DNA from 2 places in the Streptomyces sp. NPDC059897 genome. Region 2 is predicted to be linked to the other one. Evidence: riboswitches for the same ligand, from Rfam matches in the RefSeq annotation. Region 2 holds a riboswitch; the other holds the start of a gene.
What was found. Region 2 has a riboswitch for thiamine pyrophosphate ahead of ACFV9W_RS01110 (purine-cytosine permease family protein). Riboswitches for the same ligand answer to the same signal wherever they lie in the genome.
Positions count from the first base shown of each region.

Region 1 (4,677 bases), on a different contig from region 2:
GCGGCGGCCTCGTCCTCGGCGTGCGTGGAGCGGCCGATGAGCACGTCCTCGCCGAGGACGGCGCGGGCCGCGGGGACCGGCAGGTCGCCCTGGCCGAGGTGCAGCACGTCCGAGCGGGTCGCGTGGGCGACGTCCGCGCGGTCGTTCACCGCGAAGAGCTTGCCGTGGCGGCGGGCCGCCTCGGCGAACACCTGGAGGTGCTCCAGCTCCTCGCCGGCCTCCATGCCCTTGTCGCGCAGCTGCACGATGTCGACCCCGGCGGCCAGCACGGCGTCGAGGAACTCCGGCAGATCGCCCTGGCGCCTGCGCGCGTCGGTGCACAGATAGAGCCGCGCGTCAGCGAGCAGGGCGCGCTTGGAGTCCGCCATGAAAGTCCCCCCGTGGGTCGTGCGGTGTCGGTGGCGTGCGCACCACGAGGGTCGCGGTGCGCACGCCGGACGGTTGTCAGGTCAGACGGCGAGCGCCTGGGCGCGGCGCTTCACCTCCGTGCCGCGATTCTCGCTCAAGGCCTGCGCGGGCGTGCCCGGCAGGCTCGGGTCGGGGGTGAAGAGCCATTCCAGCATCTCTTCGTCGCTGAAGCCGTCGTCCCTCAGGACCGTCAGGAGGCCGACGAGCCCCTTGACGATCTTGTCGCCGTCGATGAAGGCGGCGGGCACGTGCAGTGCCCTGTTCTCACCGCGGCGCACGGCGATCAGCTGGCCTTCCTTGACCAGCTGCCGCACACGCGTCACCTCGACATCGAGCATTTCCGCGATGTCGGGGAGGGTGAGCCAGGCGGGGACGAGAGCATCGATCTTTGCGTCAATCTCGGTCACAGGACAAGCGTGCCATCCCGGACTGACACTCGGAAGCCGAGCCGGTGCGGATGGACCACGATCCCTCCCGATTCACCCCTTCTGTCACGCTTTGGACGGCCCGCGGGGTGACGGACTCACGCCACCGCGGACTTCAGCGGACGGGCCGGGTCCGCGAGCAGCTCCGGGTCGAGCGGGGTCCCCGACTGTATGAGCTTGCGCCCCTGGGCCAGGTCGCGCGGCTTGCCGACGGCGAGCACCGCCACCAGGGCCCCGTCGCGCAGCCAGCACACCGACCAGGCGGCACCGGCGGGGTCGCCGCGCCACACCGTCGCGTCCGCGCCCTCGTGGTGCCCCGCGTACTGCACGAACCGGCCGAACTGCTCGGACCAGAAATAGGGCACCGGGTCGTACACCGCCGGGGTCAGGCCGACGATGTTGGCCGCCACCGTGCGCGGCCCCTGCAGCGCGTTGTCCCAGTGGTGGACCATCAGGCGCTCCCCGTAGCGACCCGAGGGGAACGAGGAGCAGTCGCCCACCGCGTACACGTCGGGCACGGAGGTGCGCAGCCCGTCGTCCGCGAGGACCTCCCGGTGGGCGCCGAGCTCGATCCCGGAGCCGGCCAGCCAGCGGGTGGCCGGGCGGGCGCCGATGCCGACGACGACGGCTCCCGCGGGCAGCCGCGTGCCGTCGTCCAGGACCACGACGCCCGGCTCGATGCGCTCCACGCGCGCGTGGGTGCGCAGCTGGGCTCCGGCGTCGGCGTACCAGGCCGCCATGGGGGCGGCGATCTCGGCGGGCAGCGCCCCGGCCAGCGGCCGCTCGGCGGCCTCCACGACCGTGACCCGGCAGCCTGCCTCACGGGCGGCGGTGGCGAACTCGGCGCCGATCCAGCCGGCGCCCACGACCACCACGTCGTGCTGCTCGGCGAGGACGGGCCGCAGCCGCTCGGCGTCGTCGAGCGTGCGCAGCAGGTGCACTCCGGGGGCGGACCCCGAGCCGGGCAGCTGGACGGGTTCGGCGCCGGTCGCGACGACCAGCACGTCGTACGGGACCGGGCCCTCGGCCGTGTCCAGCTCGTGGTCGCCGGGCCGCAGGCCGGTCACCTCGCGGCCGAGCTCCAGGGAGACGCCGAGCGCCTCGAAGTCCACGTCGAAGGCCGAGCCCTCGGCCTTGCCGAGCAGCACCGCCTTGGACAGCGGCGGCCGGTCGTACGGCTGGTGGGGCTCGGCGCCGAGCAGGGTGACGGCGCCGGTGAAGCCCTGTTCGCGCAGCGCCACGGCGGTCTGCACACCGGCCATGCCCGCGCCCACGATGACGACGTTCCGCTGCCCCGAAGGCGCTCCGCTCCCGCTCCGCTGCTCACTCACGGGATCAACCTTAGGCACCTGATCTTGCGTCGGTCAGCGGTGCGGGCCACTCCCGCGCCGTGACGTCCTGCACATGTCCAGGCGGTTTAGCGATCAAGGTCGGGACGGCACTCCGGAGTTCACGCCCGGCCGGGAAGTTCCTCGACCACGCTGGTACCGCTGCCGTCCTGCGACTCCCACTCCCAGGTCTCGTCGAGGCGCACCCGGCCGTCCGGGAGCTCGGACACGGTCGAGACGCAGTGCCCGCAGGAAGTGGTCCCGTCGGTCTTCAGCTGGACGTAACGGAAGTCGAGCCGGTCGCCGGAGCGGGTCCCCACGAGGTGCCCCTCGACGACATCGCCGCCCGCGTAGTCGGCCGAGACCCGGCCGTCCCGCTCCCGGTACGTGAAGCGGGTGCGGGTGCCCACCTGACCGGGCGCCTGGTCGGCGACGGGGGACATCACGAGGCCGTCGAGAGATCGGGACACAGGTTCGAGGCTCCCTTACTGGGGGTCGCGGTGAACGGCTAGGGTGGCCAACGTAGAGCACTCGCGGGAGCCCGTACGCAGCGGGCTGAGAGGGAGGCTGGAGCGGCCTTCGACCGTCCGAACCTGATCCGGGTCATACCGGCGAAGGGAGGGGCTTGACGCCCATGTCGTCGACGCCATCCGTTCATTCGCACTCCTGCGACCGTTCGCACACCAGCGACGTCCTCGTCGTCGGTGGCGGCATCATCGGTCTGGTCACCTCCTGGCGGGCCGCGCAGCGCGGCCTGTCCGTCGCGGTCGCGGACCCCGAACCCGGCGGCGGGGCCGCCCAGGTGGCGGCCGGGATGCTGGCCGCCGTCACCGAACTGCACCACGGCGAGCAGACGTTGCTCGGCCTGAACCTGGAGTCCGCGCGCCGCTACCCGGGCTTCGCGGCCGAGCTGTCCGAGGCCACCGGGCAGGACCTCGGCTACCGCGCCTGCGGCACGCTCGCGGTCGCGCTCGACTCCGACGACCGCGCCCACCTTCGCGAACTGCACGCGCTGCAGACGAAGTCGGGGCTCGAATCGGAGTGGCTCTCGGGCCGCGACTGCCGCCGCCTCGAACCGATGCTCGCGCCGGGCGTGCGCGGCGGACTGCGGGTCGACGGGGACCACCAGATCGACCCGAGAAGGCTCGCGGGCGCCCTCGTGACGGCCTGCGAGCGCTCCGGCGTGACCTTCCACCGGTCATGGGCCGAGCGGCTCCGTGTCGTCCGCGACCGGGCGAGCGGCGCTGTCCTCGCCGACGGCACCGAACTCGCCGCGGACCAGGTGGTCCTGGCGGCGGGCAGCCGCGCCGGGCAGCTCGCGGGCGTGCCCGACGCGGTGCTCCCGCCGGTGCGCCCCGTGAAGGGCCAGGTGCTGCGCCTGACGGTGCCCAAGCGGTACGCGCCCTTCCTCAGCCGCACCGTCCGCGCGGTCGTGCGCGGCGGCAGCATCTACCTGGTGCCGCGCGTCAACGGCGAGCTCGTGGTGGGCGCGACCAGCGAGGAGCTCGGCTGGGACACCACGGTCACCGCGGGCGGCGTCTACGAACTCCTGCGGGACGCCCACGAGCTCGTCCCCGGCATCACCGAACTCCCGCTCACCGAGACCCGCGCGGGCCTGCGCCCCGGCTCCCCCGACAACGCTCCGCTCCTGGGGCCGACCGCCCTGCCGGGCCTCCTCCTGGCGACCGGGCACTACCGCAACGGCGTGCTCCTGACGCCCGTCACCGGCGACGCCATGGCGCACGCCCTGACCACCGGTGAACTGCCGGAAGAGGCCCGCCCGTTCACGCCGAAACGCTTCGGCACCGCCCTCCTGGAGCAGCCCGCATGAACGTCCACGTCAACGGCGAGCCGCGCACGGTGACCGCGGGCGCCACGCTCGACCTCCTGGTCAGCACGCTCACCACGGCGCCCCAGGGCGTCGCCGCCGCGCTCAACGAAACCGTCGTCCCCCGCACCCAATGGCCCGCCACGGCGCTCTCCGAAGGAGACCGCGTCGAGGTGCTCACGGCCGTCCAAGGAGGCTGAACCGTCCATGGCCGACGACACTTTCGTCCTCGGGGGCGACCCGTACTCCTCACGCCTGATCATGGGTACGGGCGGGGCCCCCAGCCTCGACGTCCTGGAGCGCTCCCTGGTGGCCTCCGGGACCGAACTCACCACCGTGGCGATGCGCCGCGTGAACGCGAACGTGCACGGATCGGTGCTCTCCGTCCTGGAGAAGCTGAACATCCGGGTGCTGCCGAACACGGCCGGCTGCTTCACCGCGCGCGAGGCCGTCCTGACGGCCCGCCTCGCGCGCGAGGCGCTCGGCACCGACCTCGTGAAGCTGGAGGTCATCGCCGACGAGCGGACCCTGCTGCCCGATCCGATCGAGCTGCTCGACGCGGCGGAGACGCTGGTGGACGACGGCTTCACGGTGCTGCCGTACACGAACGACGACCCGGTCCTGGCCCGCAAACTGGAGGACGTCGGCTGCGCGGCGATCATGCCGCTCGGCTCCCCCATCGGCTCCG
Region 1 covers NZ_JBHWKQ010000060.1:34,601-39,277, forward strand. Annotated here, with positions in the region: gene thiE (thiamine phosphate synthase) at 1-368, opposite strand, end outside; gene ACFV9W_RS36555 (Rv2175c family DNA-binding protein) at 450-815, opposite strand; gene ACFV9W_RS36560 (NAD(P)/FAD-dependent oxidoreductase) at 932-2,164, opposite strand; gene ACFV9W_RS36565 (hypothetical protein) at 2,284-2,631, opposite strand; TPP riboswitch at 2,685-2,798, shown strand; gene thiO (glycine oxidase ThiO) at 2,796-3,992, shown strand; gene thiS (sulfur carrier protein ThiS) at 3,989-4,189, shown strand; gene ACFV9W_RS36580 (thiazole synthase) at 4,197-4,677, shown strand, end outside.
Region 1: it holds a riboswitch for thiamine pyrophosphate, as region 2 does, so the genes downstream of both, thiO (glycine oxidase ThiO) here and ACFV9W_RS01110 (purine-cytosine permease family protein) in region 2, are expected to answer to the same signal.

Region 2 (4,677 bases):
TGCAGATCCGCCGGCAGTTCATAGCCGCCGACGGTGTCGGTGATGGTCGGGCAGGGGCGGAAGTTGTTGAACTGGCGCATCGCCAGGTACTCCCACACCTCCGGTACGTGGTCGTGCTCGGACCAGGCCGCCTCGGCGAGATAGCCCATGTGCAGGCGGGCCATGTCGTGCCGGTACCGGTCGGCCTGCGAGGGACTGCTGGCCCGGACGAAGTACTCCATGGCCGAGCGGTAGGCGCGCCGGGGCGCGTCCGCGTGCAGGGATTCCGCCCACTGCGGCTGGTACTCCTGCGTCGTGTACAGCGGGTCGAGGGTGGTGTGTGCCAGCAGTAGGCGGGAGCCGAGGCCGACCGGCGAGCCCCCGTGGTCCTCGCAGTAGCAGTCGTCCAGCGCGTTCTCCGCCATCATCAGGCGGGTGGCGATCATGATGTGGTCGACGCTGGGTGCGTCGGGGTGGCAGCCGACCATGTAGCTGCCCACGGAGAACCCGTCGAACTCCTCCTCCCAGTCGTCGGGGTACAGGTCGACCTCGTCCAGCGCCCAGGCCTTGATCCGGCGGCTGACCTCCGCGACCCGTACGGGATCGGGGTCCGGCGCCGGGTGGTGGTACAGGCCGGGAACGGGGCGGCCCTTCGCGGCGGCGCCTGTCGGCGTCGCCGGTTGGTGTGTCGGCGGCTCCTCGCGCGCAGTGAGCCGCAGGCCCGCCGTGCCGAGGCCGCTGGGCCCGCGCAGCAGCCGCTCCAAGTTCCCGCTTGCGGCCGGTACTTGAGGCGCCGGAACCTCGACCGCAGGGATCTCGACGGCCTGCGCGGGCACGCGCGGCGGGCCGCCCGTGACGGCGCCGATGTCGCGGGCGCGGGCCGCGGCGTCGGCCAGGACCTGCGCCCCGAAGCGGGTGGCCGCTTCCGGCAGGCTCGACTGCGGAGGTGTCGGCTCAGGCGGGGGCATCCATGTCTCCTTGAGGGCTCCTTGGCGGTACGGGCGGCTGCGGTCCTGCCCCGCTACCTGCTGGGCCAGCGGCCGATCTGCACGTTCTCCAGCACACCGACCGCGTCCGGCACGAGGATCGCGGCGGAGTAGTAGGTGCTGACGAGGTACTTGGTGATGGCCTGGTCGTCGACGCCCATGAACCGGACCGACAGGCCCGGCTCGTACTCGTCCGGCAGACCCGTCTGGTGCAGGCCGATGACACCCTGGTTGTCCTCGCCGGTACGCATGCAGAGGATCGAGCTGGTGCGTTCCTTGGTGACCGGGATCTTGTTGCAGGGCAGGATCGGCACCCCGCGCCAGGCCGGGACCTGCTGGCCGCCGAGGTCGACGTGGTCGGGGTACAGGCCGCGGGCGTTGAACTCGCGCCCCATCGCCGCGATCGTGCGGGGGTGTGCCAGGAAGAACTTCGAGCCGCGGCGGCGGCACAGCAGCTCGTCCAGGTCGTCCGGGGTGGGCGGGCCCGAGTGCGGCTGGAGGCGCTGCTTGAAGTCGGCGTTGTGGAGCAGGCCGAACTCCCGGTTGTTGACGAGCTCGTGTTCCTGGCGTTCACGCAACGCCTCGACGGTGAGCCTCAGTTGCTCCTTCGTCTGGTTCATCGGCTCGTTGTAGAGGTCGGCGACCCGGGTGTGGACCCGCAGGATCGTCTGGGCGGCCGAGAGCTCGTACTCGCGCGGTTTCGCCTCGTAGTCGACGAACGCGCCGGGCAGTTCGTGCTCCCCGACGTGGCCCGCCGACATCGGGATCTCCGCCTCGCCGCGGTGATTCTGGCCCCGGCTCGCGAGCGACTTGAACTCGTCGATGTGCTCTTGCAGGGGCGGCGCCGAGGACAGCACGGACGCGAAGTCGGCGCGCGAGAGGGTGAGGAGGGTGCCCGAGGTCTCGGCGACCACGGTCTGCTCCCAGCGGGCGTCCTCGTCGAGGAGCGCGTTGTCGCCGAAGCGGTCGCCGTCGGCGAGGACGTCGAGCGCGACCTCGTCGCCGTACTCGCCCTCGGAGAACTGGTTGATGCGGCCGTGGGCGATGAGGTGGAGCTTGTCCGCCGGTGCCCCGCGCTCGACCAGTGTGTCGCCGGCCCGGAAGTCGCGCTGTACGCACCGGTCGGCGAGCGCGGTCAGCACCTCGACGTCGTCGAAGCCGCGCAGCAGGGCCAGTTCACCGAGTTCGCGGGGGATCACGCGGACGTCGCCGCCGTCCTGGATGAACTCGATGGTGCCGTCGCCGACGGTGTAGGTCAGGCGGCGGTTGACCCGGTAGACGCCGCCCTTGGTCTCCACCCAGGGCAGCATCCGCAGCAGCCACCGCGAGGTGATCTCCTGCATCTGCGGGGCGGACTTGGTGGTGGTGGCGAGATTGCGGGCGGCCGCCGTGCCCAGGCTGGTCTGCTGCGGCGGCACCGACGCGGTGTCCGGGGTGGTCGAGTCAACGGTCATCGAGTGAGCTCTCCTTGGTCGGGCGAAAGCGCGCATGCCCGTTACTACGGGACAGAAGAAGGAAAGGTGAAAAATTCGGCGGTAATGCGTCCAGAACCAGAATCACCGTAAGGGCCGTCTCGCCCGCCCGGCCAAGGAAAGCCGGTGGCATTAACTCGATACGATGATCGAGTCCGGTCGGTGTTTGCCCGGCGACCGACGGATCTCGGCCGGTTTCCCCGGAGCGCCCGAGCGGGCGCCGACCGTGATGTCACGCGGCGGGAGCGCGTCGCGGCGCCGCGAAACCGACAGAAGTCGGCCAGTTGCCACAGAGCTCCGCATTGCCGACCCTGTAGCGCGCGAAGTACGGGCGGACGCGACGGAACCGGAACCCTCCCGTGCGACACGCCGCGCCACCGCGTTACGCTGGCGGCCGTAACCGGACACGGGGTGCCCCGACCAGAGGGCTGAGAACACACCCGTCGAACCTGAACCAGTTCGTACTGGCGGAGGGATGTCTCATGCCTGTGACGCATGTTTCCAGTGGCAGTGGCAGTGGCCTGCCTGTCGACCGCGAGAGCGGCGCCTTCGACGGGCGAATGCCCGCGGCCCCCGGCGACTTCGGCATCGAGGGGCACGGCATCGAACCGGTCCCCGAAGCCAACCGCTACGGCGGCGCCGGTCGCCTGTTCACCGTGTGGTTCGCCCCGAACCTGACGATGACCGGCGTCTTCACCGGCACCGTCGGCATCGCCCTCGGCCTCGACTTCGCCACCGCGCTCGCCGCCGTCGTGCTCGGCACCCTGATCGGCGCGGTGCCGACCGCATACCTGGGGACGTGGGGGAGCCGCACCGGAGCGGGCCAACTCCCGCTCGCCGGGCTCGCGTTCGGGCGGGGCGTCGCGCTGCCCGGCGTGCTCCAGTGGCTGTCGTCCATCGCCTGGGACGCGCTGATCGGCCTGTTCGGCGGTGAGGCGCTGGCCCGGCTGCTCGGCTGGCCGTTCTGGGCCGGCGTCCTCGTCATGCTGCTCGCCCAGGGGCTGCTCGGTGTGTTCGGCTACGAGGCCATCCACCGGCTGCAGATCGTCATGACCTTCGTGCTCGGCGCCGCCTTCGCGCTCATCGCCTGGCGGATGCTCGACGGTGTGCACCCCGCGGCCCACGCCTCCGTGCACGGCGCCGACCGCGTCGGTGCCTTCGTCCTGACCAGCACCATCGCGCTGAGCCTCAGTCTGTCCTGGGCGCCGTACGCCAGCGACTTCAGCCGCTACCTGCCCGCCGCCACCTCCCGTACGCGCATGTTCTGGTACACGCTGCTCGGCCTGCTGGTGTCGTTCGTGGCCGTCCAGGCGCTCGGCCTATGGGGAGCCTCCGTGCTCACCGACCAGACGGCGGCCGGGGTCGACAAGATCCTCGGCGGGGGAGTGCTCGGCGGATTCGGGCTGCTCGCCGTGGCGCTTGCCGCGCTGTGCAGCAACGCCATGAACGACTACAGCGGTTCGCTCGCCCTGCAGACCATCGGCGTGCGCATCCCGCGCCCGGTGGCCGCCGCCCTCGCCGCCGTCCTCGGCTTCCCGCTCGTGCTGTGGATGCACGACGCCGACACCACCGCGCGGTTCCAGAATGTGCTGCTGTTCGTCGGGTACTGGATCCCCGGCTTCGTCGCGATCGTCATCGTCGACTGGCGCGCCCGGGCCAAGGCGCGCGCCGGTGTGCCGCTCGACCTCGCCGCCGAACGCGAGCGACGGCAGCCCGCGTGGCCGGCTGTGCTCGCTTTCGCGGCGGCCTTCGCCGCGGCGGTCCCGTTCATGGACACCAGCCTGTACGTGGGTCCGGTGGCCGAGGCCCTGCACGGCGCTGATGTGTCGTACTACGTGGCGTTCCTCGTGGCCGCCGCGGTGTACGCGCCGCTGCGGCGACGCGGCTGACCTGCCCTTTCACGTACGCACAAACCACGGCACCTCCCGTATTTGGAGCGACCCCATGCCTGAGACGTCCCCCGGCCGCCCCGATGACCTCGTCGCCTTCGCGGCGCAGGCACTCGGGCGCGTACAGCGCGAGTCACCGCTGGTGCAGTGCCTGACCAACGCGGTGGTCACCGGGTTCACCGCCAACGTCCTGCTCGCGGTGGGCGCCGCGCCCGCCATGGTCGACATCCCGGACGAGGCCGGACCCTTCGCCCGCGTCGCCTCGGGCGTGCTGGTCAACCTCGGCACCCCGCGCGCCGAACAGCGTGCCGCGATGCCCGAGGCGGCGCGGGCCGCGGCCGAAGCCGGGAC
Region 2 covers NZ_JBHWKQ010000001.1:234,347-239,023, reverse strand. Annotated here, with positions in the region: gene ACFV9W_RS01120 (family 2 encapsulin nanocompartment cargo protein terpene cyclase) at 1-947, opposite strand, end outside; gene ACFV9W_RS01115 (family 2B encapsulin nanocompartment shell protein) at 1,001-2,419, opposite strand; TPP riboswitch at 2,835-2,930, shown strand; gene ACFV9W_RS01110 (purine-cytosine permease family protein) at 2,920-4,326, shown strand; gene thiM (hydroxyethylthiazole kinase) at 4,382-4,677, shown strand, end outside.